One region of the Halobacillus sp. ABA4_118 genome, then DNA from elsewhere that is predicted to be linked to it. Evidence: riboswitches for the same ligand, from Rfam matches in the RefSeq annotation. Region 1 holds a riboswitch; the other holds the start of a gene.
The links. A riboswitch is a leader RNA that binds a small molecule or an ion and turns the genes downstream of it on or off. The one in region 1 is predicted to bind lysine.
Positions count from the first base shown of each region.

Region 2: another riboswitch for lysine. It lies ahead of ACXAGL_RS02280 (Na+/H+ antiporter NhaC family protein); the one in region 1 lies ahead of dapA (4-hydroxy-tetrahydrodipicolinate synthase).

Region 1 covers NZ_JBSWWS010000001.1:1,301,464-1,317,672, forward strand. Annotated here, with positions in the region: gene ACXAGL_RS06355 (bacteriorhodopsin) at 1-643, shown strand, start outside; gene desA (Delta(5) desaturase DesA) at 788-1,831, shown strand; gene ACXAGL_RS06365 (ATP-binding protein) at 1,918-3,054, shown strand; gene ACXAGL_RS06370 (response regulator transcription factor) at 3,051-3,659, shown strand; gene ACXAGL_RS06375 (MFS transporter) at 3,763-5,019, opposite strand; lysine riboswitch at 5,536-5,713, shown strand; gene dapA (4-hydroxy-tetrahydrodipicolinate synthase) at 5,835-6,740, shown strand; gene ACXAGL_RS06385 (branched-chain amino acid aminotransferase) at 6,791-7,852, opposite strand; gene ACXAGL_RS06390 (response regulator) at 8,065-8,754, shown strand; gene ACXAGL_RS06395 (sensor histidine kinase) at 8,751-9,785, shown strand; gene ACXAGL_RS06400 (purine/pyrimidine permease) at 9,825-11,123, shown strand; gene ACXAGL_RS06405 (ABC transporter ATP-binding protein) at 11,694-12,455, shown strand; gene ACXAGL_RS06410 (ABC transporter permease) at 12,445-14,370, shown strand; gene ACXAGL_RS06415 (NUDIX hydrolase) at 14,436-15,062, shown strand; gene ACXAGL_RS06420 (hypothetical protein) at 15,156-15,611, opposite strand; gene ACXAGL_RS06425 (hypothetical protein) at 15,731-15,916, shown strand; gene ACXAGL_RS06430 (hypothetical protein) at 15,941-16,209, opposite strand, start outside.
Region 2 covers NZ_JBSWWS010000001.1:429,095-445,303, reverse strand. Annotated here, with positions in the region: gene ACXAGL_RS02340 (methionine ABC transporter permease) at 1-410, shown strand, start outside; gene ACXAGL_RS02335 (MetQ/NlpA family ABC transporter substrate-binding protein) at 434-1,276, shown strand; gene ACXAGL_RS02330 (carboxymuconolactone decarboxylase family protein) at 1,343-1,708, shown strand; gene ACXAGL_RS02325 (YuzK family famiily protein) at 1,923-2,075, shown strand; gene sufC (Fe-S cluster assembly ATPase SufC) at 2,315-3,094, shown strand; gene sufD (Fe-S cluster assembly protein SufD) at 3,113-4,420, shown strand; gene ACXAGL_RS02310 (cysteine desulfurase) at 4,420-5,640, shown strand; gene sufU (Fe-S cluster assembly sulfur transfer protein SufU) at 5,630-6,073, shown strand; gene sufB (Fe-S cluster assembly protein SufB) at 6,107-7,504, shown strand; gene ACXAGL_RS02295 (sulfite exporter TauE/SafE family protein) at 7,653-8,465, shown strand; gene ACXAGL_RS02290 (bifunctional metallophosphatase/5'-nucleotidase) at 8,477-9,862, shown strand; gene yunB (sporulation protein YunB) at 10,025-10,801, shown strand; lysine riboswitch at 10,856-11,039, shown strand; gene ACXAGL_RS02280 (Na+/H+ antiporter NhaC family protein) at 11,174-12,724, shown strand; gene ACXAGL_RS02275 (sodium-dependent transporter) at 12,995-14,521, shown strand; gene ACXAGL_RS02270 (MetS family NSS transporter small subunit) at 14,523-14,621, shown strand; gene ACXAGL_RS02265 (hypothetical protein) at 14,840-15,085, shown strand; gene ACXAGL_RS02260 (M23 family metallopeptidase) at 15,300-16,209, opposite strand, start outside.

The DNA.
Region 1 (16,209 bases):
AGCTGTCACCTTTTTTATATGGAGCCAAAAGCCACGCGGAGTTTCCAAGGGAGAATACATCATTGCGATGATCATTCCTCTTTGGTCAGGAACCGCCTACTTATCCATCGCCCTCGGTCAGGGGGTTTTACTGGAGCCGGATCAAACCATTTACTTTGCCCGCTACCTGGACTGGGTGGTCACGACCCCTCTCCTGCTGCTGGCGCTTGCATTGACAGCGATGTTTTACGAGCCGAAAAAAGATAAGGCCCTGATCGGCGGTCTGATTACAGCCGATGTGTTTATGATCTTAACCGGACTGATCGCTGATTTTTCGAACGATACGCTGAAATACGTCTGGTACGGACTTGGTATAGCCGCCCTTTTCATTGTTTTGTATATCATCTGGTATCCCCTGCGGAAGATGGCTGCCAAGAGCGGGGACGGGCTGAAACGTCATTATGGGCGGATGGCCATCTACTTGACGTCTTTCTGGGTACTCTATCCGACGGCGTGGGTTCTCGGCCCTTCAGGTGTAGGGGCATTTGAAGAAGTCATGGAGATTACAGCATTCATCGTGCTGCCAATCCTCTCCAAGCTTGGATTTACGCTGCTTGATTTAAGAGGGCTCCGCAGGTTAAGAACCCCCGGCGTGGATGCCTGACGACCTGTTCCACGTGAAACACATCCAGAAACAGGGAAACACCCATGACAAGTGTCATATAAAAGTGCTGACGTTTATGTCTTCTGATACGTCTCCTTTTCCCCTATTGTTAGAATTACGAATTACTACGAAGGAGTCGTTACGATGGATAAGGAGAAAGAAAAAGAGCTGAAGAAAAGCGTCGCCCGCTTTGCAGAACCAGATCGAAACGCCGGCATCCGCCAGCTGATCAATACACTCGTTCCATTTCTAATCATATGGGCCGCAGCCTATCTAAGCATGGCTGTCTCCCCTTGGCTCGCCGGCGGACTCGGCGTGCTTGCCGGAGGTTTTGTCGTCCGTCTGTTTATCATTTTTCACGACTGTACCCACCAGTCCTTTTTCAAAAATAAAAAGGCCAACCGCGTGATCGGGACGATTACAGGGATCCTGACGCTGTTCCCTTTCGATAAGTGGAAGCGGAGCCACTCCATCCACCACGCGACAAGCGGCAACCTCGATAAGCGTGGAACAGGTGATATCTGGGTCATGACCGTCGATGAATATGTACAAGCGTCCTTCAAAGAACGCCTCATCTACCGTCTGTACCGAAACCCTGTCATCATGTTTGGTCTGGGACCGATTTATTTGTTCCTCGTGTCCAACCGTTTCAACCGCAAGGGCGCAAAGCGAAAAGAGCGTGTGAACACCCACGTGACAACGGCTGCTGCCGCATTGATATATGGAATGATCATCTGGATGGCCGGATGGGAAGCCTTCCTGATTGTGCAGCTGCCGATCCTTTATATATCCGGTGCACTGGGCATCTGGTTGTTTTACGTCCAGCACCAGTTTGAAGATTCCTATTTTGAAGAGGAATCCGAGTGGAATTTCGTAAAAGCAGCTGTTGATGGAAGCTCTTATTATAAACTTCCGAAAGTCCTGCAGTGGATTTCCGGCAACATCGGCTTTCACCATGTGCACCACTTGAGCCCGAGGGTTCCCAACTATGCACTGGAAAAAGCACATGATGCAACACCGCCGCTCCAGTATGCAACAACAATCACGCTGAAAACGAGTCTTGAGTCCATCAAATTCCGGCTCTATGACACCGAGAACAAAACGTTCCGGACGTTCAGGGAAGTCCAGCCGCTCTTGAAGAAGAAAGCAAGTGCAGCGGTTTCCAGCCGCGTGCAGAATGAAAGTTGATTCAAAGCCCATTCGTTGAGAATGGGCTTTTTCCTTCATGACAGCCGCCCGAATTTCCCATATGCTAGACACAGGAGGTAGCGTTCATGCAGAAGTGGTATCATATTATCCCAAAAAACACAGGACTCAGCATATACGTCTGGATCATCTTTTGTATCCTGCCGTTTTTCTTTATCTTCCGGGCATCTTCCATTTACGAAATTTTGACCGGACTTCTTCTCGTCTTCATTTTCTTTCTGGCCTATCGGTTTTCATTCGTATCGGACAGCCGTCTCGTTTATCTGTGGGTCAGCGTTGAGATGGCGATCAGTCTTGGAATGACCTTGTTGTTCGGCTACATTTACTTTTCCTTGTTCCTGGCTTTTTTCATCGGGAACATCCGTCACTTCGGAGGGTTTCTTTCTTTATATATTGTTCACCTGACTCTTACACTTGCAACGATCGCCTACACTTTCGTGCAGCAGCTGGATTCGATTTTTCCGAACCTTCCATTTATCATCATTACCGTCATCGGGGTGATCCTGCTGCCTTTCACTGTCCGTTACCGCAACCAGCAGCAGGATCTTGAAAATAAGCTGGAGGACGCCAACCAGCGGATTTCCCAGCTTATGGTGATTGAAGAGCGGGAACGAATTGCCCGTGACCTCCACGACACACTCGGGCAGAAACTGTCCATGATCGGATTGAAAAGTGACCTCGCCGCCAAGCTGATGACGGCCAAGCCGGACAAAGCGCAGAAAGAAGTGGAGGATATCCAGCAAACCGCCCGCAACGCTCTCAAGGAGGTCCGGGAGATGGTTTCCAACATGCGGGGAATGAAATTGAAAGATGAACTGATCCGGGTGCAGCAGATCATCGAAGCTGCGGAAATGAAGTTCACCTATGAAGGCAACCTCGGGAATACTTCCATCCCTGCCTTAACGGAAAATGTTCTCAGCATGTGCTTGAAGGAAGCCGCCACCAATATCGTCAAACACAGCCGGGCCACCCATTGTCACGTCCAGATTGCAGCCTCTGCCATGGAGTTGACGGTCACCATCGAAGATGACGGCATCGGCCTTCCGGAAACGATGGACCCGTTCCAGGGCCACGGCCTGCAGGGAATGCGGGAACGACTGGAGTTTGTAAATGGACGGCTTGATTTGGAAAGTGACCAGGGAACGAAACTGACCCTGCACATTCCCACAGTCATTCAGCAAGGGAAAAAGGAGGAACTCTTATGATTCAAATTGTCATTGCCGAGGATCAGCGCATGCTGCTCGGTGCACTCGGGGCGCTGCTTGATTTAGAAGAGGACATGGAAGTCGTCGGCCAGGCTTCCAACGGTGAAGAAGCCTGCAGCCTCGTCCGCCGTCTGAAACCGGATATCTGCATCATGGATATTGAGATGCCGGTCAAAGATGGGCTGGATGCCGCGGAAGAGTTGTATGAGGAGCCCTGCAAAGTGATCATCCTGACGACTTTTGCCCGTCCCGGTTATTTTGACCGTGCCAGAAGAGCAGGCGTCAGCGGCTATTTGTTGAAAGACAGTCCAAGTGAAGACCTGGCAACAGCCATACGTAAAATTACAGCCGGACAGCGCATCTTCGACCCTGAGCTCGTCGACCTTGCCTTCGCCGATCAAAACCCGCTCACAGAACGGGAGCGGGAAGTGATGCAGCTGATGGCGGACGGCCGAAATACGAAGGACATATCTAAAGCTTTGTTCATTACCCCCGGAACCGTCCGGAACTATGTATCTGTCATTCTGGAGAAGCTGGAGGTTTCCAACCGGATTGAAGCGATTTCCATATTCAAGGAGAAAGGCTGGTACAAAGGACAGCGCTGACGACGAGAACCGGCGTCACCAGTGTCTGTATACAGATATATGTAAAAAAGAGGGTGGTCTTCTGCATACCGGAGGATTCCCCCTTTTTTTAATAGAGAGAACTTCAGTCCAGTTCGCGAAGCTCCCTGAAGCGCACATAGACAAAGAGGACATACAGCGTAACAAGTACAGATCCCCCGGCCATGATTTGATGGATCGGCACTCCTGCCGCCAGTATAAGAGAGGTCACGCCGTAGCTCACTGGAACGAGACCCATCGATGCAAGCGAAACAAGACCCATCACCCTGCCCATCATTTTTTCTTCAATGAAACTTTGAAGCACAGAGATGACCGGGATGTTGCAGATAGAGAGACAACATCCGAAGACGACGAGGCACCCAAGGCTGAACCATACCCCTTCTGTGAAGCTTAAAGCGAAAAAAGCGGCTCCGGCAGCCATGAGGGCGGTGAGACTCGTTTTCCCTCTTCTTCTTTTCAAATTAAGGATACCGATGACTACAGATCCGAGCAGCATTCCCACTGCCAGACCTGCCTCAAGAAAGCTGAAGTCAAGGGCCGTGCCATTCAGACGCTGCTTCACAAAGAGAGGCAGCCCCATCGTCATCGGCCCGACCATGAACAGATTCAATAAAATGCTCATTCCAATAATCAAGGAAAGCACACGCGAGTTTTTGACGTAGCGCACGCCTGCCTTGAAAGAGTCCCAGAACGCTTCCTCCTTCTCTCCGGCTTTCTTCTCTTCCTCCACCTTCATAAGAAAAATAAACAGACTTCCGGTAAACAGCATCCCAGCGGTGACCGTGAATACGAGCGCATAACTGCCAAAGGAAACGAGAATGCCTGCCACCATAGGCGCTAGAATGAACGACGTCTGGTTCGTCATTTGAATCACTGAATTTCCACGGGTCAATTGATCCCTGGAAATGATTGACGGTAGAACCGCCCCCTCTGCTGCCCAGAAGAACGCATCTAAAATACCAAAAGCAAACGCAAAGCCGACGAATGTCCAAAGACTGATGTCCCCGAAGAAATACCAGCAGACGAGTCCTGTTAACAGCACCCCCCGCGTGAAATCGGACAGGAACATCAGTTTCGTCCGGCTGAACCGGTCGGCGATTGTTCCACTGACAATCATAAAGACCAGCCGTGGAATACTTGCTGCCACGTACAGCACACCGAGCGAAGCTTCCAGACGAAGCTCATGGACGACATACCAGCTTTGAGTAAATAAAAAGAACGAAATACCGAAACTGGACAACAAGGCCGCTCCCCATAACAGGAGAAAATTTCTATTTCGAAAAATGGAACGCTGTTCTGCCAACGGTGTATCTTTAGAAACGGTAATGGATGAACCGGACATGACTACCCCCACCTTTTTTGTAAGTTCCTTTAAGTGTAAGGAATATCCATGTCCTTCTCGATGTGCCCGGGATGGATTCTTCCTCCGCCTGCAGACGGATTTTATAAAAGGCTCTGTTATTGCTTGGTGTTGTTATTTAACATGTGAGCTCCTATCACCCCTTTCTGTCATGGGATTTGTAGGAGGCGGCCTTGGGAATGACTCCCTTTCCGCGGGGTACCGTGAGCCTCCTCAAACTTCGTTCCCCGCGGAAAGCGGACGGTTTTCCCTGCCATCCCATGCTCTGAGTAAACAACGGACCGGACCCTTAATTCCAGACGGAGACGATTTAGTAATCGTTTAAAATATCAACAACAGACTTTAACAGAGCTTTATAAAAAAGATGAGTCGGACATCGGTGCCTGGCGACCATTTTTGTCGAATAGCATGATTTTAGCACTTCCCTGTTGTAAGCAGGCGTTAATTTTGGTACTATTTTTATTAACTAAATAGTTTCTTATTTCAAATTTCATTTGAAGTAAGGATAGAGGTGCAATGACAAGAGTACGCATGTGGAGGAGAATGAGATCCATGGATGCATGCGGAAAGGGGAAATTGCCGAAGTGTACGGACTCTCATGGTCCTGAAGCTGGGTCTGATGCTCAACAGGCACAGAACTGTCATATAGGAAACTATATGGAGGGCTATCTTACGCAGGAACGGTATAAAAGTTTCTACGGCAGCATCGAAGCCCTTGATGCTGTCGTTTTTGATTTTACTGCCGTATGGCCCTCACGACCTCGAACGTACAAAATACAAGAAAAGGTGTGAGGTTAATGAACTTCGGGCAAGTACTGACAGCGATGGTGACCCCTTTTGACAACGACGAGAATATGGACCTGGAAGCAACGGGAGCTTTAGTCAACCACTTGATCGAGAACGGCAGTGACGGCCTGGTTGTCGGCGGGACGACCGGTGAATCCCCGACACTGACAACGGATGAAAAACTCCAGCTGTTTGAACACGTGGTAGAAGTTGTAAACGGCCGCGTCCCGGTCATTGCCGGTACAGGATCCAATAACACCCGCGCATCCATTGAATTGACGAAAAAAGCCGAACAGACAGGCGTGGATGCCATCATGCTTGTGACTCCTTATTACAACAAGCCGACACAGGAAGGACTGTACCAGCACTTCTCAAAAATTGCCGCAGCCACTTCCCTTCCGGTCATGCTGTACAACATTCCGGGACGCAGTGTCGTCAACATGGACCCGGAAACGATTATCCGCCTTTCTGAGATTGACAACATCGTTTCCGTAAAAGAAGCGAGCGGTGACCTGGAAGCCGCGGCGGAAATCATCCGTGAAACAGACCGTGACTTTTCGGTATACAGCGGGGAAGATTCCAACACCCTTCCGTTTGTCGCCATCGGAGGAACCGGCATCGTCTCCGTCTCCTCCCATATCATCGGGAATGAGATGCAGCAGATGATTCAGAGTTTCAGAGAAGGAGACGCCCCATTTGCCGCGCGTCTTCATCAAAAGCTTCTCCCTGTCATGCACGCTGTTTTCTCAGCGCCGAGTCCCTCCCCGGTCAAGGCGGTGTTGAATGAAATGGGCGTTCATACCGGAGGCGTCCGCCTCCCGCTCCTTCCCTTAACGGAAGAAGAGACCGCCCGCGTCATGGAGACCTACAACAGTCTTCAGCCTAAAGAAGCACCAAAAGCCCATATGGTCGGTTGACAGAAAAAAGGCTGCCGGGAACATTTTCCCGGCAGCCTTTTTCTGCTTTCTTATACTTCGATGGTCCAGCCGAAGCTGTCTTCTTTTCTTCCACGCTGAATGCCTGTAATCGTATCATACAGCTCCTGGGAAAGCGCACCGATTTCGTGGTCGTTGATCACCATTTTCTTCCCAAGCCAGTTCAACTCACCGACGGGAGAAATGACGGCCGCTGTTCCAGTTCCGAACGCTTCCTCCAGTTTTCCCTGTTCATACGCTTCATACAACTCTTCAATAGAGATGCGGCGTTCGGTCACTGGAATGTCCCATTCTTTCAGTACTTCAATGATTGATGTTCGTGTAATCCCCTGCAGAATGCTTCCGCTCAGGGCAGGGGTCACAATTTCCCCATCGATTTTAAAGAAGATGTTCATGCTGCCGACTTCTTCAATGTAGCGCTTTTCCACACCATCCAGCCAAAGGACGTCAGCATTGCCTTCCTTCGCTGCCTTCGCCTGGGCCTGATAGCCGGACGAATAGTTACCGGCGGTTTTAGCCATTCCGGTTCCGCCTTTGACGGCTCTTGTGAACTGGTCTTCCACATTAATGGTAACCGGCTTGATTCCTCCGGAGAAGTACGGACCGACCGGTGACATGATGATCATGAGCTTATACGTTTTGGACGGAGCAACAGCGAGGCTCGGTTCCGTAGCGATGATGAACGGACGGATGTATAGCGAAGTTCCCTCAAATTCCGGTACCCAGTCCTTTTCCAGAGCGACAAGCTCCTTCAAGTAGCCCAGCACCTCGTCTTCATCGACAGGTGGGATGCTCAGACGGTCACCGGATAGGTTCAGGCGCTCAAAGTTCTTTTCCGGACGGAACAGCAGGACACGTCCGTCGTCTGTACGGTAAGCTTTCAATCCTTCAAATACAGTCTGCCCGTAATGGAAGATCATGGCGGCCGGATCAAGCGTCAGCGGCTCGTAAGGAACGATGCGCGGCTCGTGCCAGCCCTTCCCTTCTTCATAATCCATTACAAACATATGATCCGTGAACGTTCTTCCAAAAGGAATCTGCTCCGTTTCGGGTTTCTCCTTTTTATAGGCGGCTTCGACGATTGGTAGGGACATAGATAAGACTCCTTTTCGATTGGTTTCACCTGCCATCACAGGCGGAAATATTAGTACTCATTGTACGCCCTCCTTCAAACAAATGAAAGAGGAAGATGCTGAAATGTTCAAAAAATTCACCGCGGTCACGCGTTACAAAAGTACAATAGGGAATCCCTCGCTTGTCTGCTATAATAGCAAAAGGTAAATAACGGAAAAACGGAGGGATCGATGTGTTTGATGTACTGTTGATTGAAGATGACCGGACATTGTTTCAGGAAATGCAGGAAAGGCTGTCCCAGTGGTCGTATGCGGTCCACGGGGTGCAGGATTTCAGCCGGGTGATGGAAGTATTCACGTCCGTTGAACCGCAGCTTGTGATCATCGATATCCAGCTCCCGAAGTTCGATGGCTTCCACTGGTGCCGGATGATCCGGGAGCATTCCAACGTCCCCATCATCTTTCTTTCCTCCAGGGATCACCCGACGGATATGGTCATGTCGATGAATCTTGGAGCCGATGATTTTGTACAGAAACCGTTCCACTTTGAAGTATTGATCGCTAAAATCCAGGCCATTCTCCGACGTGTCTACAACTACAACACCCACGCCTCTGAACTGCAGACGTGGTTTGGCGCAACGGTGGACTTTGAGCGGGGCCGGGTGACGGCAAACGATACGTCCATTGATTTAACGAAAAATGAAAGTTTCATTTTAAAGCAGCTGCTCGAAAAAAAGAACAAAGTGGTCTCCCGTGAGGAAATCATTCAAAAGCTGTGGGAGGATGAACGCTTCGTGAGTGACAATACACTCACAGTCAATGTGAACCGGCTGCGCAGACGGCTGAATGAGATCGGTCTGGAACACGTCATCGAAACAAAAGTCGGGCAAGGGTATACAGCCAGAGACGAGGCAGGCTCATGATTTTCACCTATATGCGGGAAAAGCTGAGCTGGATTCTTCTGTTCATGTCCCTTCAAATGCTTGCCCTCCTTATTGGATACCTCGACTCGTCCCTCCCATTCCGTGCCGTTACGTATTACGTATTTTTATCGCTGATCATTTTCAGCTTGTTTCTGCTCCTCCGTTTCCAGAAGGAGACCCGGTTTTACAAGCAGTTGGTGGAGCGGGACAATGACCTTGATCTGACCACGATTCCTGAAGCTGAGAGTCCCTTGGAGTCCGTCATTGAAACGAGCATCCGTGAGCAGCTGGAACGATTGAAAAAGGAAGCTGCCCATCATCAGGATCTTCTGCAGGAGGAAAAAGATGACCTGCTCGGATGGATCCATGAAGTGAAAACGCCGATGACTGCGATGAAGCTGATGATCGAAGGGATTGAAGACTACCCGCTGCGCTCGCGTCTGACCTATGAATGGATGCGGATCCATCTTCTGCTCGACCAGCAGCTGCACCGGAAGCGGATCCCTTTTATTGAAAATGACTTATACATAGAAGAAACCGCGCTCGAGCCTTTATTGTTCAGTGAAATTAAAACCTTGAAATCGTGGTGCATGCAGAAAGGCATCGGCTTTGACCTTGAGCTGGATCAGAAATCTGTTCTGACCGATGCGAAATGGCTCTCCTTTATGATCCGTCAATTGCTATCGAACGCCATTAAATACAGCCCTTCCTCAGACATTACGGTAACAAGCGGCAGAAAGAGTGGCCGATCTTTTCTTACGGTTGCTGATCAAGGGCGGGGCATAGCAGCACAGGACAGACCACGCATTTTCGAAAAAGGGTTCACGTCAACAACCGCTCACCAAACTGAAGCAGCATCGGGGATGGGCCTTTACCTCGTTGACCGCATCCGCCGCCCGTTGAACATTGAATTGGATGTTCAATCGGAACCCGGCCTGGGATCCATGTTCACGCTTTGGTTCCCGGAACCGAATACGTTCACCAAGATCAGGAACCGCCCGGATCGTCCCCCACAACAGGATAGAAAGTGATACACTCATAGTTATTCTTTACCACTGTTTTTTGAGGGAGTGTTAACATTGAATCAAACCAGTCCGGCAGCCAGCCTGCTTGAAACCATCCAATGGTTCGTCTTTCTGCTTGCTAATGCGGTTGCGCTGCCGATTGTGATCGGATCGATTTATCAATTAGACTACATAGAAACCGCCGGATTGATCCAGCGGACCTTCTTCACCGTTGGGATCGCTTCCATGCTTCAAGGGCTGTTCGGCCACCGTCTGCCGATCATGGAAATTCCCGCAGGCATCTGGGTCAGTATCTTTACCGTTATGGCCATGACCGGTGCAGAAGCAGGCGGCAGTTATACAGGAACACTTCAGGCGCTGGAGATGACGATGATCATGACAGGCGGTTTTTTGTTCCTGTTTGGGGCGTTTAAAGTGTCGCAGAAAATCCTGCCGATCTTCACCCCTCTTGTGACAGGGGCATTCTTCCTGTTCTTGACCGTACAGCTGAGTGGAACGCTGCTGAAAGGGATGCTCGGGCTGCAGGGAGACAGTGGAACAATCCAGGGAACGACCGCAGTCCTTGCCTTTCTGACGTTCTTTATTGTGCTCGGATTATCGACGTTTGCCAGAGGATGGCTGAGCAGCTATGCCGTTTTCATCGGCATTGTGATCGGCTGGGTCATTCACCGCCTGATTCTCGGCGGGCAGATGACGGAAGCGGAGATGCCAGTATTTTCAGTTCCCGAGCTATTCGCTTTCGGTCTACCAACGCTGGAGTGGAGCCTGCTGCCGATGGCGTTCATTACAGCTGTCATTTCGATTTCGAATATCGTCGCCTCCATTACAGCAGTGAAACAGACAGTAGGAGAAGGTAAAGAAAATAACGGCGTCCAGGTCGACAGAGGAACGATGTTTTCCGGAATCAATACGATGATTGCCGGCGGCATGGCAACCGTCGCCAACGTCCCGGGAGCTACGTCCGCAGGTTTTATCGCCATTACCGGGCAGAAGCGGAAAAACCCGTTCATCTACGCTGCCATCCTGCTGTTGTTTACAGCCTTTTTTCCGCCGGTGACACGGGTGATTTCAAGCATCCCCTCCTCGGTTGCCAACGCGGCGCTTATGGCGACATTCGTCCAGCTTGTGGGAATCGCGATTAACAACTTCACGCTGGAGCCTCTGGATTCCAGAAAGATTACCATCGTCGGCATTGCCTACCTTTTCGGGATGGGGACGATGTTTCTTCCGGCGGAAGTGTTTTCTGCGATGCCTGCGCTTGTGCAGAACTTAATGAGCAACGGTCTGCTCGTCGGTACCGCCCTTGTCATTGCCATGGAACAGCTGTGGCGTCCTAAGAACTAACCGCTATCCTTCTACCTGATGGTAGAAGGATACTTTTTTATGGATTCTCCTCCTCGTGAAACGTATAGAAGAGCCGCATCGTATAGACTAGCGCCACATGAATAGGGAGCGGATCGTTCATGTTTATTTTTACACTCTTGTCCGGGTTGTGTTTACTCTTTTTCCCTTTACAAGGGATAAGAGATTTTAAATCGGAAAAATGGTCGTACAAGATCACCCGGATGATTTTCATCGCTTTGGCTCTATTACTCATTACAGCAGGTATCATTGGGATTATAGACTTTGTTCATAACCCCAGGGGTACTTTTTAACGAAACAAAAGGACCATTCATGTAAAACCCTGAGTTATTCTGCACCTCCAAAGTCGACGTACGAACGTGACTTGAACCTCATTTAAGCTTCTAAGGTGAACCCTGGTCTGCTTTTTCCAAACCTATCGGGAGAGCTCTTATTAAATGAAAGCCATGTGACAAAAGTGTCACTTCCACCCCCTCTTTTGTTAGCTGAATCGAAGGAAACACGTCCCCGGTAAACGTACAATGAAGTCAGATGAAAAAGGAGGTTGAATGAATGAGTTTATTAGAAGCAAGAAAAATCCATAAGAGCTATGGAAACAAATTTATGAAGCAGCACGTTCTGGAAGGCATCGATGTCACGATTGATAAAGGGGAGTTTGTCACCATCATGGGCGCATCGGGTTCCGGGAAAACGACCTTGTTGAACGTCCTCTCTTCTATTGACCGGGTCAGTCACGGATCGATCGTGATCAACGGGCAGGAAATTACCGGACAAAAGGACAAACAGCTGGCAGAGTTCAGAAAGCATCATCTCGGGTTCATTTTTCAGGAATACAACCTGTTGGACACACTGACGGTGAAGGAAAACATTCTGCTTCCGCTTTCCATTTCGAAAACGGATCGTAAAGAGGCGCAGCGGAAATTCAACGCGCTTGCCGAAGAACTTGGCATCGAGGATGTCCAAAACAAGTACCCGAACGAAATATCAGGTGGACAGAAGCAGCGGACTTCAGCGGCGCGGGCCTTCATCCATGAACCGAGCATCATTTTTGCCGATGAGCCGACAGGGGCATTGGATTCCAAGTCCGCATCCGATCTGCTGGGCAAATTGAGCGGCCTGAATGACACACGGGAAGCCACCATAGCGATGGTCACGCACGACCCGGTAGCTGCGAGCTACAGCAGCCGCGTCATCTTCATCCGCGACGGGCAGATCTACACCCAGTTGAATAAAGGTGGACAGACGCGGGAGGCATTTTTGAAGGACATCATGAAAACCCAGGGTGTATTGGGTGGTGTAAGCTATGAGCATTAATCAGCTGATCCTCCGAAATTTGAAAAAGAATATCAAGAACTATTACTTATACGTTTTCGCCCTCGTCTTTTCCGTCGCCCTTTACTTTTCCTTCGTGACCCTTCAGTACGACCCGGCGATGAGTCAGGACGGATCTGTGAAAGGAAGTGCAGGATTGATGGTCGCTTCGGTTCTATTGATTGCCATCGTGGCCGTTTTCCTCCTTTATGCCAATGCTTTATTCGTGAAACGGCGCAGTCAGGAAATCGGACTGTTCCAGCTGATCGGCATGACGAAAAACCGGATTTTCCGGCTGTTGGTGGTAGAGAATCTAATTATCTACTTCGGATCGATGGCGGCCGGCATTTTTATCGGGTTTGCGATTTCCAAGCTGATTCTCATGGGCTTTTTTAAGATTGTCAATGTTGATGAAGTGGCCGACCTGCACTTCTCCATGGCGGCCCTTGCCCAGACGGTGATCGTATTTGCGGGCATCTTCCTGCTCATTATGGCGACGATGTACATCTTTATTCGGAAGCAGTCCATCCTCTCCCTTTTCCGTGTTACCTCGAGCACGCAGGGTAAAGTGAAAAAACTCTCCGTGTGGGAACACATCATGGGAGTGCTCGGCATAGGAATGATTGCTTCGGGCTATTATGTGTCCACACAGCTGTTTGAAGGGGATATTACCTCGATCAACGGGCTGTTTATCGCCATGACGTTCATTCTGGCATCCACGATCATCGGCACCTACTTTTTCTACAAGGGTTCTGTGCGCTTTGTCAGCAACCTGCTTAGAAAACGGAAAGCCGGCTATATGAACATCAACGAAGTGCTTTCGCTGTCTTCGATGATGTTCCGGATGAAATCCAATGCCTTCCTGCTCACCGTGATTACGACCGTTTCCGCCCTTGCTATTGGACTGCTGGCACTGAGCTATATTTCACTGTACTCAGCGGAAAGCCTTGCGGAAAATAATGCTCCTGATGATTTTGCCATCACCAACGAAGAAAAAGCGATGGCCTTTTCCGATACATTGGAGGAAGAAGGTTTTGACCATTCCTACAGACAGGTGGAGGTGCTGCAGGCGAAATTCAATGTGGAGGATATTCTGGATGTGGACCTCGAGGATATGAATTTCAACGCAGAAAATACAACCATTCCTGTCATCAGTGAAACCGCCGTGCCTGAGCTCGACTTGGAAAGAGGAAGCATGATCATGACCGGCTACAACGATATTATGCAGTCCTATATTTCCTTAAAGGGCGATGGAAAAGTGGAATGGCTGTCTGAGAATGACGCCGTGGATCTTTCCTATCAAGGACTGCGGGAAGACTATGTGATTTCCTCCTATTACACCGCCGGCGGTCTGCCGATCGGCGTCGTGTCCGAGGAACAGTTTATGGACATGAAAGAGCAGCTGGAACCTTCTATTTATACCGGGATTAATCTGGAGGATGACAGCAGGAATGAAGCAGCTTTTCAATTGTTTGAGGAAGCCGGTTTAACAGAAAGTTTCGAGCACCGGTCCCAATGGTACGTGGAAACCTCCCAGAAACAGAACATGGGGGCCGTCATGTTTATCGTCGCCTTTTTAGGACTCACCTTTCTCATCACCTCCGGCTGCATCCTCTACTTCAAACAGATGGATGAAGGGGAAGACGAAAAGGAAAGCTATACGGTACTGCGGAAGCTCGGCTTTACAAGGGGCGATCTTCTGCGCGGCATTCAAGGCAAACAGCTCTTCAACTTCGGGGTGCCGCTCTTGATCGGTCTGCTGCACAGCTACTTCGCCGTGAAGTCCGGCTGGTTCTTTTTCGGTAATGAAATCTGGACACCAATGCTGATGGTGATGGGCGTCTACACAGCTTTATATTCCATCTTCGGTCTCCTTTCTGTCTTATATTACAAAAAGGTGATCAAAGAAGCGCTGTAATTGTCGAGCGGCTCTTTTCCTCCCGGACGGTGCGGTCTGGTATAGTAAAGGCATGAGGTGAAACGATGAATTCGAAACATATACTCGATCAAATGAAACAACACCAGCCTTCTGTGCTCGGTCACGAACAGTTCCGTAAATTCTCTGTCCTTCTGCCGCTCATGGAAAAGGATGGAGACATCCACGTTCTGTTCGAGGTACGGGCCAATACACTAAGGCGCCAGCCCGGAGAGATCTGTTTCCCAGGCGGAAAAATCGATCCAGATGATTCTTCTGCACGTCAGGCCGCCATCCGGGAAACGGAGGAAGAATTAGGCATCCGCCGCGGACAACTGTCCGACGTCCATCCGCTCGACTATCTCGTCTCCCCGTTCGGAATGATTGTCTACGCTTTTGCAGGGTACTTGAATACCGACGAAAGTGCCTTTGAAAAGAATCCGGATGAAGTGAAGGAGCTCTTTACCGTTCCGCTTTCCTTCTTTATGGACCAGGATCCGGAAATCCACTACGTCCATTTCGAGGCCCAGCCGGCGGAAAACTTCCCCTACGAGCTCATCCCGGGTGGTGAAAATTACAATTGGCGCACGCGTCAGATGGAAGAATATTTTTATCAATATGGAGACAAGGTGATCTGGGGAATGACCGCAAGAATCCTCGCCCACTTTGTTGACGTGTTGAAAAAGAAACAGTAAATTCAAAAGGAAAAGCCTGTCCTGTGATCAAGGTTTGATCACAGGACAGGCTTTAGATATAGGGTTAAAAGCTGGCTGCACAGGTCTTATGTATTATGGTAAAGCATCAAAAAAGGACCGTCCTTCTTCAACAGCCTCCTGGAACATAAAGAACGTAAACATCAACAGAACGAATAGAAAGGCGATCGATCCCCATTTGATTACATTCTCCCACCTCTTCGGCAATAACCCGGTACTCTGAATACCAAGACGTTTAAGAACAACATCCATCAGCAGGAATAAAGGAAAAGCTGCGATGATTGAAATGAGAAGTCCAAACGCCTCTTTCAATTCCATTTCTACAATAAGAGTGCCGTTGTGGGAAACATTCTCAGATGGAAGCGGGGCTGTTTCAACAACCTCCCCCCTCCAATTATATTTTTCAACGGTTTCCTCCTCCATCCCTACACCAAACGGAACGTGATAAGAACTATATTCAAGCGTCAGCTGAATACCAAAGATCATGAGAACAGCTATCGGCGCTGCCAGCCATCGAATTATGTTTTTCAAAAGCTCCTCCTCCTTTTCCATAATCAGGATAACATTTGAATTTCCATTTTTACCATCATAGGGTTAGAAAAACATAGAGTGAAATCTGATGTTACCATAAAGGAACAGGAGGCGATGATGTGACAGAAGAAGAGATGTGGATGCAAATCGAACGCCTGCGGGCTGTTGAAAAAAGACAGAGCGAAACATTGAAGGCATTAACCGGAAAAGGCCTCTACGAAACACGCCTGAAGCCTGACGAGCATGGTACGATCTTCATTGATCCTGACGATCCTGTGCAGCAAAAGTTGTGGAACCTGGAATAAAGCATACAAAAAAACGCTGCGGTCTCACGCAGCGTTTTCTGTTTCTAAAAGATCTTTATACTTTTCCTGGATGAATCCAATGATGGTTCCAAGCGTCTGTCCCTTGAAAGCATCCGGAACCGATTCACCGTTCGGATCAGTGTAATAAAAGGCGCCTTTTTCTTCACTATAGGAGAAGCCCAGCTTGGTCAAACGATTGTTCAATTCCTCTGGATTTTCTTCAAGGCCCGTCTGCTGCTTGAAATACTCTGTCGGATATACCCACACATCCACATCGTCACTGCCGGTCTCTA
Region 2 (16,209 bases), 870 kb from region 1:
TGATTGGAACGATCCGCGGTCCGAACGCAGCCCTTCCGGCGTTAATTATCGGAGGAGCTCCGTTTTACGCGAGACTTGTTGAGATTGCATTGAAGGAAGTGGAAAAAGGTGTCGTAGAGGCAGCGAAGGCGATGGGGGCTAAATCATCAACGATCATCTTCAAAGTCCTGCTGCCTGAATCCATGCCTGCCCTTATTTCAGGAATTACGGTGACCGCCATTGCACTGATTGGTTATACCGCCGTGGCGGGTGCGATTGGTGCCGGTGGTCTTGGAGATTTTGCTTATTTCTACGGTTTCCAGCGTAGTAATTTTGATGTGGTCTTCATTTGCACGGTGCTTATCATTATTATTGTGTTTATTTTCCAATTCATCGGAGATTATGCTTCCCGTAAATTGGACAAAAGATAAAAAACAAAAGGGAGAGATTATTCATGAAAAAAATCTGGACAACAGCGGTTGCGCTGTTATTCGTTCTTGTTCTTGCCGCCTGCGGTTCTTCTGAGGAAGATTCCTCCAGCGGTGAAGGAAATACGGAAATTACAGTAGGAGCAACAAGTGTTCCTCACGCTGAAGTTCTTGAAGAAGCAAAGCCGCTTCTTGAAGAAGAAGGGATCACGTTAAATATCGAGGAATACCAGGATTACATCCTTCCAAACCAGGATTTGGCCGAAGGACGTATTGATGCAAACTATTTCCAGACGATTCCTTATATGGAACTTCAAGAGCAGGATAATGATGATTATGATTTTGCCAATCTCGGCGGGATTCACATTGAGCCGATCGGTGTGTACTCCCAAAAGTATGACAACCTTGAAGACGTAGAAGAAGGTACCGAGTTCGTCATGAGCCGTTCTGTATCCACCCACGGTCGTGTATTGACACTTCTTGAAAAAGAAGGGTTGATCAAACTGGATGAGAGTGTAGAAAAAGTGGATGCCACGGTCAATGATATTGTCGAGAACCCTAAAAACCTTCAGTTTGATACCGGCGTGGACGCAGCCGGCCTTCCTGAAGTGTACAACAAAGAGGAAGAAGTCCTTGTAGCGATTAACACGAACTACGCGATTGAAGCGGACCTTGTACCAAAAGATGATGCGATCATCCTTGAAGGGACAAACTCCCCTTATGTGAACGTCATCGCTGCTCAAAGCAAAGACGAGGACAACGAGGCACTGAACACGCTAGTGGAAGTCCTGCGTTCTGAAGACATTCAAACCTTTATTGAAGAGGAATACGAAGGAGCAGTTATCCCTGTCTCCGACGATTCTGAATAACGGATAAAATAAGTGACTGCGGTTGATACTAACCGCAGTCACTTATTATTTATGGGAGGTTTTAACATGCAGGATCAGAATATGACGTGGACGCAGACATATTTACACGATTATAAAGAAGGAATGGGTGTCTTTGCGGAACACATGCCTGAAGTCGCCCACCAGTTCAGTCAATTTTCCCAGGAGTGTTTTAAAGCCGGAGAGCTTTCACAAAAAGACAAGCAGCTGATGGCTCTCGGAATCAGCATCGTGGCCCAGGATGAATATTGTATGATCTACCACACCAAAGGCTGTGTCGATCAGGGAGCTTCGGAAAGAGAGATCATGGAAGCTTGTGGAGTCGCCGCAGCTTTTGGAGGCGGAGCAGCTCTCAGTCAAGCTGTTACCCTTGTCCAGGACGCCTACAGTGATTTAACGAACAACGTTAACTAATTGAATTATTAGAAAATTAAAGAAAAAGTAATGTATTAAATGGAAATGCAATTATTAAACGCTTACATCGGTCCGCGGGTCCGCATATGAATGAAAATGCGGTTTCAGAAGATTTTATACAGGGTAAAGATTTGTGGTAACCTAAATTGTGTAAATAATCTGAAAGGGTTGATTCGTTATTAATGACCATCTGCAGTTGAATTTCACCGCTGAAATGGAAAAGGCTATGCATCAGGCTCACAATACGAGTTATGCGGAGTACAGCCGTAGACTGGACACTCGGCTGGAAGTAGAACAAAAGCGTCAGCGTGAATTCGAACAAACTCAGAAAATGCATGCCCAGGTGGACCGTCAATTGCATAGATAATGTTTAGGAACGAATCAATCAGGTGGCTTTAGTCACCTGATTTTTTCATGTTATACTAATGTAGGAAAGTGAGAATGAACATGTATCAATGTCCAGGTTTCCCTCTCCTTTTACCAGTGGGAAAAAGTTGATTACAAATAAAAAATGATTTAAGATTATAATGAGAATAAATTGAGAATGAATGTTTGTTTTCAGTCTGACTGGACATTCGATAATAATAGATACTGGAGGTATACATTATGGCAGGATCAACATTAGAAATTAAAGATCTTCACGTAGAGATTGAAGGTCAGGAAATCCTTAAAGGTGTAAACTTAACAATCAACGGCGGTGAATTCCACGCAGTTATGGGACCAAACGGAACAGGTAAGTCCACGTTGTCCTCTGCAATCATGGGTCATCCGAAGTATGAAGTAACCAAAGGTGAAATCATCCTTGATGGTGAAAACGTACTGGAGATGGAAGTAGACGAGCGTGCGAAAGCCGGCTTGTTCCTGGCCATGCAGTACCCGAGTGAAATCAGCGGTGTAACCAACTCCGACTTCCTGCGTTCTTCCATTAACGCTCACCGTGAAGAAGGTGATGAAATCTCTCTTATGAAATTCATTAAAGAGATGGACAACACGATGGATACACTTGAAATGGATAAGAACATGGCTCAGCGTTACTTGAACGAAGGTTTCTCCGGTGGTGAGAAAAAACGTAACGAAATTCTGCAGCTGATGATGATTCAACCGGCGATTGCCATCCTGGATGAGATTGATTCCGGCCTGGATATTGATGCTCTTAAAGTCGTTTCCAAAGGGATCAACGAAATGCGCAACGACTCCTTCGGCTGCCTGATCATCACTCACTACCAGCGTCTATTGAACTACATCACTCCTGATAAAGTACACGTGATGATGCAGGGTCGTATTGTGAAGTCCGGTGGTCCGGAGCTTTCCCAGCGCCTTGAAGAAGAAGGATACGACTGGATCAAGCAGGAGCTTGGCATCGAAGACGAAACGGTCAACGCGTAATAAGATAGGAGGGTAACCATGACAGTAGAAGTCACACTACCATACGACAAAGAGTATGTTACAAACTTTTCCCAGGGTCTTCAGGAACCTGAATGGATGAAGAACCTTCGTCTAAGTGCTCTGGAGAAATCAGAATCTCTTCCATTACCAAAACCAGATAAAACCAATATATCCAAATGGAACTTCACGGAATTCGATCATCACGTAACGAGTGATAAGATTGAAAACCTTGACGATCTTCCAGTTGAAATCAAGGACTTTTTAGATCAGGAAAAAGAACAGCAGAACCTTGTAATTCAGCGTAACCATACCGTTGCCTATGCAGCGATTGAACAGCAGCTGAAGGACAAGGGTGTCATCTTTACAGACATGCTGACAGCTGTCCGTGAGCACAGCGATCTCGTTGAAAAGTATTTCATGAATGATGCGGTGCACGTGGACGAACACCGTTTGACTGCGCTGCATGCGGCTCTAGTGAACGGCGGGATTTTCCTTTATGTTCCAAAGAACGTTCAGATCGAAGAACCGATTCAGGCGATTTTCTGGCAGGAGGATCCTAAAGCCTCTCTCGTTAACCACATTCTTGTTGTGGCAGAGGAAAACAGTTCTGTTACGTATGTGGAGAACTATATTTCCCACAATAAAGAAGAAAAAACTTCTTCCAACATTGTGGCAGAAGTGATCGCTAAAGACGGAGCGAAGGTTTCCTTCGGTGCGGTGGATAACTTCGAAGCCGGAACGACAGTTTATGCGAACCGCCGCGGTGTAGCCTATCGTGATGCAGTGATCGAATGGGCTCTCGGCCAGATGAATGAAGGAGATACCGTTTCTGAAAACATCACGCATTTGATCGGTGACAACTCCCATTCCAATGCGAAAACAGTAGCCATCGGCCGTGGAGCGCAGAAGCAGAACTTTACAGCGAATATCACCCATTTCGGAAAAGGGTCGGATGGATATATCCTTCAGCACGGAGTTATGAAGGACAAAGCCTCTGCAATCTTTAACGGAATCGGAAAAATCGAACACGGCGCCAGTAAATCCAATGCCGAGCAGGAGTCCCGTGTACTGATGCTCAGCAAAGATGCACGTGGTGATGCGAACCCGATCCTTCTTATTGATGAAGATGACGTTACCGCTGGTCACGCTGCTTCTGTCGGCCGTGTGGATCCAATCCAGCTTTATTATCTAATGAGCCGTGGAATCTCTCGCTTTGAAGCGGAGCGTTTGATTATTCACGGATTCCTGGCACCTGTGGTAAATCAATTGCCTGTAGAGGCGGTAAAACGCCAGCTTAGACAGGTAATTGAAAGGAAAGTCTATTAATGGATGTAAAAGCTGTACGCGAACAGTTCCCAATCCTTCAACAGGAAGTGAATGGGCATCCGCTCGTGTACCTGGATTCCTCCGCGACTTCCCAAAAACCCCTTCAGGTGATTGAGAAGCTTGATGAATACTACCGCGGATACAATTCCAACGTTCACAGAGGTGTTCATACACTGGGAACGAAAGCAACAGACGAATATGAAGGTGCCCGCGAAAAAGTCCGCCGCTTCATAAATGCTTCCAGTACACAGGAAGTCATTTTCACACGTGGTACAACGACAGCGATCAATACGGTAGCATCAAGCTACGGCCGTGCGAACCTTTCTGAAGGTGACGAAGTCGTCATTACTCAGATGGAGCACCACAGCAACATCATCCCGTGGCAGCAGGTCGTCAAAGAAACAGGCGCTGTCCTCAAGTATATTCCGATGCAGCCCGATGGAACCGTTCGTTTGGAAGATGCAGAAGCAGCGATTACCGACAAAACGAAAATTGTAGCAATGATGCATGTATCCAACGTACTTGGTACGATCAACCCGGTGAAGGAAGTGGCTGAAATCGCCCACCGTAAAGGTGCAGTCATGCTCGTGGACGGAGCTCAGAGTGTCCCTCATATGAGCATCGACGTCCAGGACCTGGATGCTGACTTTTACGCCTTCAGCGGCCACAAAATGTGCGGTCCGACCGGCATTGGTGTTCTCTACGGTAAGAAAGCCTTGTTGAATGATATGGAGCCGGTTGAATTCGGTGGTGAGATGATCGATTTTGTTAACCTGTATGATTCCACGTGGAAAGAGCTTCCGTGGAAATTTGAAGGGGGTACGCCGATCATTGCAGGCGCTGTTGGTCTTGGCGCAGCGATCGACTTCCTTTCAGACATCGGACTGGATAACATTCGCAGGCATGAAGAAAAACTGGCTGCCTATGCGGTTCAGGAAATGAACAAGATGGACGATATGAAGATTTTCGGTCCTGAACATCGTGCCGGTCTTGTAACGTTCAATCTCGGCGATGTCCACCCTCACGATCTCGCAACCGTGCTTGACGCTGAAGGGGTGGCTGTACGTGCGGGACATCACTGTGCCCAGCCGCTGATGCGCTGGCTGAACGTCTCGGCTACGGCCAGAGCAAGTTTTTATCTCTACAACACAGAAGAAGATATAGACCGACTTGTCGCTGGATTACAAACAACAAAGGAGTATTTTGGCGATGTCTTTTAATAACCTAGATACCCTTTACCGTCAAGTCATTATGGATCATTATAAAAACCCGCGCAATCGTGGCTCCATTGAAGGAAATCCAATGGTCGTAGATATGAACAATCCGACCTGCGGGGACCGGATACAGGTTTACCTGCAAGTGGAGGACGGATTGGTCCAGGAAGCGAAGTTTGACGGAGAAGGCTGTTCCATCAGCCTTTCCTCCGCATCCATGATGACGCAGGCGATTAAAGGCAGACCCGTTGATGAAGCACTAAAGATGTCCGAGCTGTTTTCCGACCTTATGCAGGGGAAAGACATTGATGAAGACGGCCTTGACCTTGGCGATATTGAAGCCCTTCAGGGAGTAGCCAAGTTCCCGGCACGCATCAAATGTGCGACACTGGCATGGAAAGCCATGGAAAAAGGTGTCGGAGAAGAGAAGCAGGACTAAAGCTTTTGCCAATACCAAAAGGAGGTATGTACCATGGCCAAAAAAGCGCCAGAAGTGGGAGAGTACCAATATGGTTTCCACGAAAAAGACGTATCCATTTTCCGTACACAGAAAGGTTTGACGAAGGAAGTCGTTGAACAAATTTCTAATTATAAAGAAGAGCCGAAGTGGATGCTTGATTTCCGCCTGAAGTCTCTTGAGCAGTTTTATAAAATGCCGATGCCACAGTGGGGTGGCGACCTCCAGGAACTGAACTTTGATGATATTACGTATTACGTAAAACCATCCGAACGTTCCGAGCGTTCGTGGGATGAAGTTCCGGAAGAAATCAAGAATACGTTCGACCGTCTTGGAATTCCGGAAGCGGAGCAGAAATACCTTGCCGGTGTATCTGCCCAGTATGAATCCGAAGTGGTTTATCACAACATGGAGAAAGACCTGGAAGATATGGGTGTAATCTTTAAGGATACCGATTCAGCTCTTAAAGAAAACGAGGACCTTTTCAAAGAATATTTCGGTAAAGTCATTCCTCCATCCGACAACAAATTCTCAGCGTTGAACTCTGCGGTCTGGTCCGGTGGTTCTTTCATCTATGTTCCGAAAAATACGAAGGTGGAAACGCCGCTTCAAGCCTATTTCCGTATCAACTCTGAAAACATGGGACAGTTCGAGCGTACGCTGATCATTGCTGACGAAGGTTCTTCTGTCCACTATGTAGAAGGCTGTACAGCTCCAACGTATTCGTCCAGTTCCCTGCACAGTGCGGTCGTTGAAATTTTCGTTAAGGATAATGCGTACTGCCGTTATACAACGATCCAGAACTGGGCCAACAACGTCTACAACCTTGTTACGAAGCGTGCGGTTGCTGAGTCCAATGCAACGATGGAATGGGTCGACGGGAACCTCGGTTCCAAGTTGACGATGAAATATCCAGCTGTCCTTCTTAAAGGAGAAGGAGCCCGCGGTATGACGTTGTCCATCGCTCTTGCTGGTAAAGGCCAGCACCAGGATGCCGGTGCGAAAATGCACCACCTGGCGCCGAATACGTCATCGACCATCGTTTCCAAATCCATCTCCAAGCATGGTGGTAAAGTAACCTACCGCGGAATCGTGCAGTTCGGCCGTAAAGCCGAAGGCGCTCGTTCCAACGTTGAGTGTGATACGCTCATTATGGATAACGAATCTACGTCAGATACGATTCCATACAACGAAATCATGAACGAGAACATCTCTCTTGAGCACGAAGCGAAAGTTTCCAAAGTTTCTGAAGAGCAGCTGTTCTACTTGATGAGCCGTGGTGTTTCTGAAGAGGAAGCAACAGAAATGATCGTGATGGGCTTCATCGAGCCATTCACGAAAGAACTTCCAATGGAATATGCCGTTGAGATGAACCGCCTGATCAAATTTGAAATGGAAGGTTCCATCGGTTAATCGAATACAGAAGCCGCACAGATCCCGATCTGTGCGGCTTTTTTTTGTGGGCAGACACAGAATGGAGAAGCAGAAGCGGGCAGGATGTTTTATGAATAGAAAACATGATACTATAATATTATCTATAATGAGTTGAGGAAGGTCCCTTATGTTTCTTTTAATGTTTTTGATTGGTGTTGTGACGGCTTTAGTGGGGAGCATCGCCGGCCTCGGCGGCGGTGTTATTTTAGTGCCTGTGCTCCTCTTTTTGGCCGATCATCTTCCAGCCTTTGACTGGGTGAGCCCCCAGTCCATCGTTGGAGTTTCACTGGTCGTTATGATTTTCACCGGTATGTCGTCGACGATTTCGTATATCCGGCATAACCGGGTGGATAAAAAAATCGGCTTTATCTTTTTATATGGAAGTATTCCTGGAGGCATCTTCGGTTCCTGGCTGAATCAATTTTTTAAAACAGACGGGTTCTCTTTGTTTTTTGGGATTGTAATGATACTCGTTTCTCTCTTGTTTTTTATTCCGAGGAGACCACCGGGCACACCGTTGTTCACAAGCGGGATTAAAAGAGAGAGAACAATAAATGGACAAACGTACACTTATCAAATGCCTGTATGGCTCGGGCTGTCCTTGTCTTTTGCTGTTGGCATGCTCTCGGGTCTGCTCGGCATCGGCGGCGGTTCTTTGATGGTGCCTGCGATGATTCTGCTGTTGAATATTCCCCCGCATATCGCGACGGCTACATCGATGTTTATGATTTTCTTTGCCAGCATCACGAGTTCAGCCACCCACGTTGCAATGGGGCATGTGGACTGGGGCGTCACGCTCTGGTTTATTCCAGGGGCCTATGCAGGAGGGATGCTTGGAGCTGAAATCAACCGTCACCTGAACGGGAAAGCAGTGGAATGGTTCTTAAGGATTCTGCTGATTATGATAGGGATACGCTTAATCTGGCAAGGGTTAGGGTGAGGAGACTGATGATGAAGGAAAAACTGCACGTATACTATACAAGTGATCTTCATAGTCACTTTGAGAATTGGCCCCAGATTGTCGGCTATTTTCGAGAGAAGAAAAAAATCCATGATCAAAAAGGGGAAGACTACTGGCTGTTGGATAACGGCGATCACGTCGACCGTTTTCATCCTATAACCGAAGGATTGATGGGCAAGGGAAACGTTGACCTATTGAATCAGGCTGGTTATTCCGTAGCGACCCTTGGAAATAACGAAGGGATTACACTTGCCAAAGAGGACCTTCATAAACTCTATGACGAAGCGGACTTTCACGTGGTCTGTGCCAACCTGGAGTGTTTGGAATCTCCTGCACCGGAATGGCTCAAACCGTATCATATCCTCCACTCCAGCCGAGGCACGAAGGTAGCCGTCATTGGTTTGACGGCCCCTTTCCAAGCCTTTTATCAGAAACTTGGCTGGGACGTCCATTCACCATATGACTGGCTGGATAAGCTGCTGCCGGAAGTGAAGGAAAAAGCAGACATCGTCGTTCTATTATCCCACCTCGGGATCAATGAAGATGAAGAGATCGCACGAAGGTACAATGGAATTGATCTCATTATCGGAGGCCACACGCATCACCTTTTTCAAAACGGCGAGCATGTAGACGGTACGCTGTTGACAGCCGCTGGGAAGCACGGCACCCATCTCGGGGAGGTGCTGTTGGAATGGGACTGCGAGGCCGGTGAAATCACCAGGAAAGAAGCTTATGCGGTCCCTACAGAGCAGATGAGAAAAGACGATCAGGTGACCGAATACTTAAGGTGGATCCGCGGGGAGGCTGTACGCCGTCTGGAAACCCCTGTAGCCTATTTGAAAGAGCCGATGCATATTGCCTGGTTCCAGGACAGTCCGCTTATGTCCAGACTTACGGAGCAGCTCCGCACATGGACTTCATCTGATATAGCCATGTTGAATGCTGGCGTTCTTCTTGACCATCTGCCGGCCGGGGATATTACGTATGAGGACGTTCACCGGATCTGTCCGCATCCGATGAATCCATGCAGGGTGGAGTTAAGAGGAGATGAACTTCTTGAAGTCATCCGGGCGGCTCATACGAAGAAGCTGACGGAAATCCGTCTGAAAGGGTTCGGTTTCAGAGGAGAAGTTATAGGCAGAATGGTTTTTGCCGGCGTTGATATTGAACGAAGGCTGGATGAGGACGGAGAAGAGCGTGTCGTTCAAGTGCTGTACAAAGGCAAGCCTGTGGAATACGATCAGACGTACAGCTTTGCTACAGCAGACACATTTACGTTCGGTCGTTTCTTCCCGGAAATTGCTTATGCAGAAACGAAGCAGTATTTTATGCCGGAACTCTTAAGGGATTTACTGAAAAAAGAACTGAAAAAATAAAATGATCCCCCTGCCGGGAAAGAAAGCGGCAGGGGGATTATTTTATTGTCTTCCTGTGCTGTATGAGATGTATAAAGATATCCTGTATTTCTGCGAAAGGGACTATCTTTGGTGATTAGAGAAAGGGCGCTCTTCATATATATAGAGGGGGAGGGTGCCTGTATGCCTAAAAACCGAGTGACTAAACGATCCACCATAGGCAGGCGGATTGTCATCAGCCTGTTGTTTTTCGCCCTTTTCACGGTGCTGAGTCTCTGGTATATCAACAGAGGGGTGACGCCGGCGCTGGTCGAGATTGCTGAAACAAAAGCCCAGCAGCTGGCAAGAGATGCCATTAATGAAGCTGTAAGCAAACAGATTGCAGAAGACCTGCAATTTAATGACTTGGTTAAGATGGAAAAAGATGATCAGGGAAATGTCGTTTATATGGGATGGAACTCTGTGCTTGTCAACCGAGCTCTCCGGGATACAACCATCAGGGTCCAAAATTTCTTGAAGCGGATGGAGCTTGGTGAACTGCCGATGGAAGATACGACACTGGAACCGGACCTCGACCCGGATCGGACTCCGGAAGAGCAGGGGGAACAGCCCGCAACACTCATTGAACTTCCGATTGGGATGGCTACCAACAACAGTCTGCTTGCCAACCTTGGACCCAAGGTGCCTGTACAGCTGCGTGTCATTGGAGATGTTCAGTCTGAAGTGGATATTGAAATGACGGAATACGGAATCAATGCCGCCTTGTTTGAATTGACCATCCACTTTGAGGTAAATGTTCGAATCGTCATCCCTTTTTCCACAGAAACGACGGTCGTCACCAACAATATTCCAATCGACCAGGCTACGATTCTCGGGGAAGTACCGGAATATTTCGGAGGCATGTCCGGAGGTGACGGCGGGAACCCTTCGTTCTCCCTTCCTATGGAGCCCTTGCAATAATGGCCGGTCACTGATACAATACCAAAGAACTGAATATGCGTGACCTTATCAGATCGGTGAGGTAGAGGCGCAGGCATCATGAGTAGCTGATGGGAGTTTGACAAGCCGGGATCATTAGTGAAAGGGAAGGCCTGCCGAAGTGTGGCTGAACACGTCAAGTTTTGACACGCTGGTGTATACCTGAAGAAGGCATACACTGTCATGCATGCTTTTGGGTGCATGGGGCGCTACTGATCGAAATGGAGGATAATCAAGTTGTCTGCAGACAGTGATGGATTATTTTCTGTCATTGTTTTTTTATTTTATTCCTCATTTTATACCCACCAGTAGCCTTCCATTCCCGTAACATCAAGATATACGGAGGGGAAACACATGGAAGGAACCATCTTTTCTTTAGTTCCAGCAATACTTATGCTTATCCTTGTCTTAGTCACAAGGCGCGTCATCTTGTCCCTTGGGATAGGGATTATCGTCGGAGCATTCATGCTCACACAAATGGATATTGGAGCAGGTCTGGGCTTGATCTGGTCTATATTTGCCGGTATTTTCGTCAGCGAAGGGGCGTTAAACACAGGGAATCTGTATCTCTTGTCCTTTTTATTTCTGCTCGGAGTCGCCACAGCCTTTATGACGGCCTCCGGAGGCAGCCGCGCTTTCGGTAAATGGGCTGTTGAAAGGATCCGGACGAGAAAAGGGGCCAAGCTCGTTCCGTCCATTCTAGGTATCATCATTTTTATTGATGACTACTTTAATGCTCTTGCAGTCGGACAGGTCGCACGTCCTGTAACAGACCGCTATAAAGTATCCAGAGCCAAACTGGCCTACTATATAGACTCCACTTCAGCGCCGATTACGGTCATATCACCGATATCCAGCTGGGGAGCTTATATTATCGGAACGATTGGAAGCATTCTTGCAGCCAATGAGATTTCGAACTATCAGGCTTTTGAAGCTTTTGTTCTTATGATCCCGGCAAACTTCTATGTATTTGCAGCACTGCTTCTTGTATTTTTGACGATTTATCTGCGTCTGGATATTGGTCCGATGAAAACGCACGAAAACAGAGCCAAGGATACAGGCGAGCTTCACAACCCGGATAGAGGGGATGTGCCCGGCGACTTGAATAATGAATTCAAGGAGCATGACAACGGGAAGATTTCCCACTTAATCTGGCCGATTGTAACGTTGATCATCGGTACAGTGGGCATGATGGTTTATACAGGAATTCAAAGTTCAGAAGGAACCGCGGATATCCTTTCCATCTTTGCTAACACAAACGTAAACATTTCCTTGTTTGCCGGAGGGATCATTTCCGTAGTCACAGCCCTGCTTTTATATGTCGGGCAGCCGTCACCGAAATCCGGTTTGCTGCACGTATTTCTACAAGGGTTTAAAGCGATGCTGCCGGCGATCTACATTCTGATTGCTGCCTGGATGATCGGCGACATTATCAGCCGCCTGCAGACAGGGGAATATCTCGCCCAGCAGTTCAGTCAGGCGGATGTGAACATCGCCTATCTTCCGCTGATCATCTTCCTGTTATCCGGTTTTATGGCCTTATCTACAGGAACGTCCTGGGGAACTTTCGGAATTATGCTTCCGATTGCTGGAGAAATTGCTGCTGTCACCGATCCAGCATTCCTTCTTCCAGCCCTTTCAGCCGTTCTCGCTGGTTCTGTGTTCGGTGATCACTGTTCACCGATTTCCGATACGACGATCCTTTCGTCCACAGGAGCGGGAGCCAACCACATTGATCACGTATTGACCCAGCTGCCATATGCCATCATTGCAGCTGTGGCTGCCTCGGTCGGTTATGTTGTGCTGGGCCTTACAGGACAGGTTTGGGTGCCGCTGCTGCTGTCCCTTATCATTGTTCTCATCACAGCTCTGGTCATTCACAAACTGAATCCCGAAAAAAGATAGAAAAAATGATGAGTTGAAAAGAGGGGGAACTTCTGTTAAACAGGAGTTCCTCCTCTTTATTTATTATCTCTTTACAAGCTGAAAGGCAGAGAAAGCATGCCTCTGTCTATTTCATTCCTAAGTCCTAAGACTTCCTGATCTGGTATTTTCTGAAAATTTTAAAAATATTTTGACAAGCCTATGCGCTGCCGTTATAATTTAAAACAGAATAATCAGAAAAATAAAAAATGAGGGACATTTATCACCGTTCCTCTCAGGGAGGTCTTTCACATGGAAAATCGCGCACAATGGGGTACACGTGCCGGATTTATCCTGGCAGCCGTAGGTTCTGCCATTGGTTTGGGGAACATTTGGCGTTTTCCAGCTGTTGCTTATGAAAATGGAGGAGGAGCATTTTTTATTCCTTACTTGTTCGCTCTTCTAACCGCAGGTATTCCTCTATTGATCATGGAGTTTACCATCGGTCATAAGTACCGTGGATCTGCACCGTTGTCCTTTTTCCGGATGAGCAGAAAAGCAGAGTGGATCGGCTGGTGGGGTGTGCTGGTCGCGTTTGTTATTTCCACTTATTATGCGGTCATTATCGGCTGGGCCATTTCATACAGTGTGTTTTCGTTCAATTTATCATGGGGTGATGATACCGAAGGCTTTTTGTTCAGTGACTACCTTCAGTTATCTGTGAATCCCGGCGAGACCGGAAGCCTCGTCCCCGGTGTACTGATTCCTCTGCTTATTGTGTGGGCGATTACACTTGGAGTTCTATTCAAGGGAGTTAAAAAGGGAATTGAGACTGCGAACAAAATCTTCATTCCTACACTTGTCGTCCTTTTCATGATCATTGTTATACGAGCCCTTACACTTCCGGGAGCAGCACAGGGGCTGCAGGCTTTCTTCGAACCGAATTTCTCAGCGATTATGGACAGTTCGGTATGGGTCGCCGCCTATGGACAGATTTTCTTCAGTCTTTCTATTGCTTTTGCTATTATGATTACTTATTCCAGTTACCTTCCGAAAAAATCGGATATTACAAATAACGCGTTTATTGCCGGTTTCAGTAATTCAGGTTTTGAACTGCTTGCTGGTATCGGAGTATTCGCTGCCCTTGGCTTCATGGCTTCCCAGAGTGGAGTGCCTGTAAACGAAGTCGTTAGCGGCGGGGTGGGACTTGCCTTTGTTGTCTTCCCACAGATCATTAATGAATTTCCAGCATTGAATGGATTGTTCGGATTTTTGTTCTTCCTTTCACTCGTGCTGGCCGGATTGTCTTCCTTGATTTCCATTTCGGAGACATACGTAGCCGGGATCAGCGAGAAATTTGGAATTTCCAGAACGAAGGCAGTCGCTTTCGGCGGCGGAACAGCAGCCGTTATCTCTCTGTTGTTTGCTACGCAGGGCGGATTGTTCTTCCTGGATGCTGCTGACTATTTCATCAACCAGTTTGGTGTCGCTTTCGTCGGGCTTGTCGAAGTCGTAGTCATTGCCTGGTTCCTTCGTAAGCTCAATGATTTTCAGTCGCACGCTAATGAAATATCCGATATCCGTCTCGGAACATGGTGGAAAGTGTCCCTTGGACTTATTACACCACTCGTACTTGGATATATGATGTTCGACCTGTTTAAAACGAACCTGGCGAAAGAGTTCGACACAGAAACAGGAAACTACGAAGGATACGCAGATGGGTTCATTCTTTTCGGTGGCTGGTTTGTGGCAGCGTTCGCCCTCATTGTCGGAGTGTTGATGATGTTTAAACGCTGGAACGCCAAAGCTTTCGAAGAGGAAAAAAAGGAGGTAAGCTGACATGACAGCAGGTGCAGTAATTACCATGGTTATCGGAATGGTTGTCATCTGGGGAGGTCTGGCAGCGAGCATTACGAACGCTGTGAAAAAAGCTAAATAATCAAAGGCGCCGCATCTGCGGCGCCTTTTAGTTTGTGCCATGATCGAGCGTTTCACTTGCCCTTTCAAGAAGTGTGATCATTCCCTTTCCGCAGATAAAGGTATCCAAGTTTTTTTTCGTTATGCTGCCTGGCTCCCTATTAACTAATGTTTGCGCTTTTCTGATTTTTCTTTTAAAATAATATCGCATTTGATTATAACTTTTGTAGGGGGGTCATATTGAATAAGATTGAGCGAATAATGAAGCCCATTCATATAGGGTTCACAACACTATGTTTAATTTATTTACTTTTAGTATTTATCACTGATATAGTTTTATCTCCACCAATTCTTTTTGCCTTTTTCATTGTCATTCCGTTGGGTAGGGCAAGTTTCCGACAAAGTGAAGGCCATAAGATTGATGCTATTGCCTCTCTTGGTTTGAGTTTGTTTTTCTTGGCAGCACTCGTTATTTCTTTAATTTGAAAAGAACGCCCTTCCATTGAATGAAGGGCGTTCTTCTTTTCAGCTCATCATTTGATCAGATGAAGTGGAGTGTTCGGTGGTGACGCCTGCGGGAAAAGCACGAGACGAAGATCCACTTGGACAGATGGTTTTCCTGTCCAAGTTAGCTGAGGCTGTGCCCGCGGCAAGCATCCACCGATAAACGGAACATGGTCATCCACAAGATGGGCTTTTTTTATTCTGCCATCCGTTCCCATCGTCTTAAGAACGGATAGGGGTCGAAGGACCATTCATTCTTCCCATTATCCTGGTACATCCCGTAGTGCAGATGCGGTGGAAACTTACCGGACGTGCCCGGCGGCCCGTAACCCGAAGCACCAACGGCTCCGATAACATCGCCAGGCTGAACGACGTCGCCGACTTTAATCTCTTTGGAAAAGTTCTGCAGGTGGGCGTAATAGTGATAAATGTTGTAAATATCACGAATTCCAATGCGCCAGCCTCCATACGTATTCCATCCCTTCATTTCGACGACGCCGTACGTCGTGGATTTGACAGGAACTCCGTAGCCGGCAAAGATATCGGTTCCTTCATGAATCCTCCGTCCACCAAATCCCCGCGCATCTCCCCATGTGCTCCGGTAACTGTAGTTGTACTGTTTAGGAAGAGGGAAATCACGGTTCGTTAAATGCACCGTTTTGAACGTGCGGAATACTTCGGCGGAATGCATAATCGTCTGAACGGTTAAATCCCGCTTGTAGTATTGAAATAATGCAATCTTGATATCATCTTCTGTGGTTCCGAACGATTTTATATACCGGCCGAGCGACCATAGTACGTCCTCATCGTTATGGATGTCTGCTTTTTCATCTCCATTGCCGTCTGACCCCCATCCATCAGGGGAGACGGCAGAAGGGAAAGCGTCAGCGGAGCCTGACCAGAACATGGGATCAAATTCGATAGCTGTAACCCGGCCTTCATCAGGATCATCGTGTACCTGGCGTTCATACTGGTCGACAGCTGCCAGATATTCCCATGGGATATCGGTAACGGCTGAAGTTTTTTTATAAAGGGCCATCCGCTCCTGGCTTTCTTTTTCATCTGGTTCTGCATGGACAGCTCCAGTTGAAAAAGAGAGAACGGCC